DNA from 2 places in the Streptomyces sp. NPDC048504 genome. Region 2 is predicted to be linked to the other one. Evidence: predicted binding sites of a transcription regulator. Region 2 holds the regulator's gene; the other holds the start of a gene.
The links. The regulator HspR, encoded in region 2, represses chaperone genes until heat shock. The targets are predictions, from matches to a motif close to TTGAGNNNNNNNNNCTCAA.

Region 1 (2,394 bases), on a different contig from region 2:
CGGGGACCACACGTACGGCGTGGTCGTGGTGATCGCCCGGAACCCCAGCCGGCGCAGGATCGGCGCGCTGTCGTCCGTGGCGTCCACCTGCAGATACGGCACTTTGCGGGCGGCGGCGAGAGCGGCCCGGACGGCGACGAGGGCGCGGTAGATGCCCTTGCCGCGCCACTCGGGGAGTGTCGAGCCGCCCAGCATGTTGGCGAACTGCGTCCCCGGCCGGAAGGCGAGCCAGGCCGCGGAGACCATCTCGCCGTCCGCCTCGACGGCGTAGACGGCCATCTCGTCCGGAGCGGCGGCGATCCGCCCGAGCAGGTCGGCGGCCAGCCAGTTCAGGTCCATGTCCCAGATGGCCGACTGCAGCGCCCCGAGCCGCCGCAGGTCGTTCTCGGCTGTGATCCGGCGGATCGTGACCCCTTCCGGCAGCACGGGCTCCCGTACGGCCATCTCCTCGGCCAGCCCGATCAGCACCGTCTCCGGCTCCTCGGGCACGAACCCCGCCGCGCGCAGCCGGTCGGTGAGGTCGGCGGGCACGTCGTGGGAGCGGGTCTTCCACTCCACGCTCTCCCCGCGCGCGGGGAAGAAGTCCCGCTGCCGCACGATCAGTTCGTCCAGTTCCGGTCCCTGCACCCCCAGGTCACGCGGCCCGCTCACGAACCCGCGGAACTGCCCGACGATCCGCAGCAGCGGCCCGTCCTTCTCGTACGTCACCCCGGCGGGCGGAATGGGCGGGGTGCCCCGCATCTGGTCGTCGTAGGCGGCGAGGAGGGTCTGGGTTTCGGGATCCGTGTCTGTCACGGCGTGACAGTACGAGGAGGCGTGCGGGCCGGGGCAACCAATTATCGGCGGGGAATCAGAATCAGCTCAGGCGGAGTTGCTCTGCCGGCGGCTGCGGTGTGAGCGTGCTGCGGAGCCGGTTGACGGCCGCCTGCCAGGGGCCGGGGCCGCCGTCCGGTTCGGTCCAGAGTTCCAGGAGTTCGGACGGCTCGGTCATGACGCGGTCGAGGGCCTGGAGGGCGAGGGCGCGTAGACCGGTGAGGTCGGGGACGGGCTCGTCCGGTCCGTAGGCGGGGTGGGCGGGCTCGCCGCCGGGGCATTGTGCGGCGACCAGGGCCGCTGCCGCGACGGCTTCGTCGGCGGCGCGCGCGTCGAGGTAGCCGGTGGTGTCGGCCGCTCGGGCGAGTGTGTCGCGGACCAAACCCTGCCGCGTGTCCGGGGAGGCGTCGTCGAGGTCGCCGCACCAGTCCGCCGCGGTGTCGTTGCCGAAGGGGCCGACGTCCCAGGTGCCCATGTGTCTCTCCTGGCCGTGATGGCGTCTGTGGCGTCCGGGCATCGTGGCAGGCGCCACTGACATCGACCGTCGAGCCCCGGCCACCCCGTCAGAGCACTCCGTCAGTGCACCCCGTTCCCCGGGAAGTCCCCGCCCCGTTTCCGTGTTGACCTGCACGGAGCCCAGCGCGTTACCGCCGATCGCTCACAGCGAACAACCGGTGGGGAACAATCGAAGACGCCCAGGCATTGAGTCGGCATAGCTCAACTTGACTGCCTAAGGGGAGATCATGGCTTCGACGTCCACACCGCTCACCCTGCCCGTGCTGCCGCTCGACGACGAGGTCGTGCTGCCCGGAATGGTGGTTCCGCTGGACCTGAACGACACCGATGTACGCGCCGCCGTGGAGGCCGCACAGGCCGCCGCGCGGTCCGAGCCCGGAAAGCCCAAGGTCCTGCTGGTGCCACGGATCGACGGGACTTACGCGAGCACGGGTGTGCTCGGCACCATCGAGCAGGTCGGCCGGCTGGCCGACGGCGACCCCGGTGCGCTGATCCGCGGCCGTAGCCGCGTGAAGATCGGGGCCGGGACCACCGGGCCCGGTGCCGCGCTCTGGGTCGAGGGCACCGCTCTCGACGAGAACCTGCCCGAACCCTTGCCCGGCTCCGTTTCCGAGCTGGTGAAGGAGTACAAGGCGCTGGCCACCGCATGGCTGCGCAAGCGGGGGGCCTGGCAGGTCGTCGACCGTGTGCAGGCCATCGATGACGTGTCCACCCTCGCTGACAATTCCGGTTACTCGCCCTTCCTGACCACCGAGCAGAAGATCGAGCTGCTGGAGACCGCCGACCCGGTGGCCCGGCTGAAGCTCGCCACCCAGCACCTGCGCGACCACCTCGCCGAGCAGGACGTCGCCGAGACCATCGCCAAGGATGTGCAGGACGGTGTCGACAAGCAGCAGCGCGAGTTCCTGCTGCGGCGCCAGCTCGACGCCGTACGCAAGGAACTGCGCGAGCTGAACGGGGACACGAGCGACGGCGAGGAGTCCGACGACTACCGCGCCCGGGTCGAGGCCGCCGATCTTCCCGAGAAGGTCCGCGAGGCCGCGCTCAAGGAGGTCGAGAAGCTGG
Region 2 (2,394 bases):
ATGCCGCCGGCCATCGCGTCGTTGGCGGAGTACACCGCGGCGATGTTGTTCTTGCCGAGCTTTCCGATCGCCTCGGTCATCTCCTGCTGGGCGATGACCGGGTCCCAGGCCTTGGTGTTGTAGCTCTCGGCGATCGTCACCTTGCCCTGCAGCTCGGACAGCGCCCCGCCCTTGAACACCGCGGCGTTGGGGTCGGTCGGCGAGCCGTTGATCATGACGATCTTGTCGGAGGTGTCCACGTTGCTGCCCAGCGCCTCGACCAGCGAGCGGCCCTGCACCTCGCCGACGAGTTCACCGTCGAAGGAGACGTACGCGTCGATCGGGCCCTCGGCCAGCCGGTCGTAGGCGATGACCGGGATGCCGGCGGTCTTGGCCTTCTTCACCATGGTCCGGATGGCGTGCGAGTCGACGGCGTCGAGCACGATGATGTCGACCTTCTCGTCGATCATCTTCTGCATCTGCTTGTCCTGCGTGGCCGCGACGCCGCCGGCGTTCTCGTACTCGGCCTTGCCCTTGTTCGCGGTGAGTTCCTGGATCTTCGCCTTCATGATCGGGTAGTCGAACTCCGCGTACCGCGTGTTCGTCTTCTCCGGCATGAGCACCCCCACCGTGATGTCGTTGCCCTTCGCCGGAGTCGCGTCCGTGCTGCTCCCCGACGAGTTGAGCACGCCACAGGCGGCCAGGGGGAGGGCCAGCGAGGACGCGGCCACGGATATGGCGATACGACGCATTGGGAGCTCACTTCTGGTGCCGTGCGGACGTGGGTGCAGCATTGCAACCCAGGTGACTGAAAAGCCAACGCGGCCGCGACCACCGGCGTCAAGCGGAACTACTTAACGAGATGGCAACGCCACGTTCCGTTTGGTATGTGGAGACGCTGCGGAACCCCATCCAAACGCTCTTTACGGACCCTCCACTCAACGGGAGTTCATGAACGGGCAAAGATAAGCACAACCAACTCCCGTCTTCACAAGTCGTGATCGGCAACGGCCATGTGCCGCCGCGACCGATCCGACAGGGGACCGCATGAACCCAGCCAGACACACGACGGCCGTCGCCGGAGCGTGACGCGGGACTTCGGTTCCGCCCGCGACAGGCGGGCAACGAGTCCAGGGGCACCGCCTCATCACTCGACGCGCGCGAAGGGGCCCGGAGACATCGGTCTCCGGGCCCCTTCACATGTACGTGGACGTCAGTCCGAAGACTGCTGCCGCTTCGGCCGCCACACCACCAGCGCGCTGGTCTGCTGGACCTCCTGGTACGGGACCAGGTCGCGCCGGTACGACGCGTGCACCGCGGCCTCGCGCTGCTGCATCGTGGCCGCCGCGCCCTCGACCGCCGACTGGAGCTCGGCGACACGCTGCTGGAGCGCGACGACCTGGTTCTCCAGCTCGATGATGCGCTTGATGCCGGCCAGGTTGATGCCCTCGGTCTGCGACAACTGCTGGACGGTGCGCAGCAGTTCGATGTCGCGGGCCGAGTAGCGCCGGCCGCGCCCGGCCGTGCGGTCCGGGGAGACCAGGCCGAGGCGGTCGTACTGGCGCAGCGTCTGCGGGTGCAGGCCGGAGAGCTGGGCCGCCACCGAGATGACGTAGACCGGGGTCTCCTCGGTCAGCTCGTACGGGTTGCGTCGACGGCCGTCCATCACTCTCATGCTCCCTTCGCGGCCTGGAACAGCTCCGCCCGCGGGTCCTCGCCCGCGGTCGCCTCTCGATACGCCTCCAGTGCGTCACGAGCATTCCCCGTGACGTCCTTCGGGACACTCACCTCGACCGTGACGAGGAGATCGCCCCGGGTGCCGTCCTTGCGGACCGCGCCCTTGCCGCGGGCGCGCATTGTCCGGCCGTTGGGCGTGCCCGGGGGCAGCTTCAGCGTCACCGGGGGCCCGCCCAGGGTGGGCACCCTGACCTCGCCGCCCAGTGCCGCCTCGGCGAACGTCACCGGGACCGTCACCGTGAGGTTGTCGTCCTTGCGGCCGAACACGGGGTGCGCGTCGACGTGCACCATGACGTACAAGTCGCCTGCGGGACCGCCCCGTTCGCCCGGTGCGCCCTTGCCGCGGAGCCGGATGCGCTGGCTGTCCGTGACCCCCGCGGGGATCCGGACCTGCATGGTCCGGGAGGACTTGGCGCGCCCGCTGCCCTTGCACTCGATGCACGGGTGCTCGGCGATCAGGCCGCGGCCCTTGCAGTCCGGGCACGGGTCCGTGAGCGAGAAGCCGCCGCCGGAGCCGCGCGCCACCTGGCCGGTGCCGACGCAGGTCGGGCACACGCGCGGTGTGCCGTTCTTGTCGCCGGTGCCCGAACAGGCCTTGCAGGGCTGCTGCGAGGACATCCGCAGCGGGACCGTGGCTCCTTCGATGGCCTCCGTGAAGCTGAGCGTGACCTCGGACTC

Region 1: a site for HspR is predicted at 1,516-1,534, ahead of lon (endopeptidase La). Genes of this name have one in related genera too.

What each region holds. Positions count from the first base shown of each region.
Region 1 covers NZ_JBICXA010000020.1:51,084-53,477, forward strand. The annotation lists gene ACGFY9_RS39280 (GNAT family N-acetyltransferase) at 1-741, opposite strand, end outside; gene ACGFY9_RS39285 (DUF4259 domain-containing protein) at 857-1,288, opposite strand; gene lon (endopeptidase La) at 1,557-2,394, shown strand, end outside.
Region 2 covers NZ_JBICXA010000001.1:447,187-449,580, reverse strand. The annotation lists gene ACGFY9_RS02095 (substrate-binding domain-containing protein) at 1-731, opposite strand, end outside; gene ACGFY9_RS02090 (heat shock protein transcriptional repressor HspR) at 1,193-1,645, opposite strand; gene dnaJ (molecular chaperone DnaJ) at 1,651-2,394, opposite strand, start outside.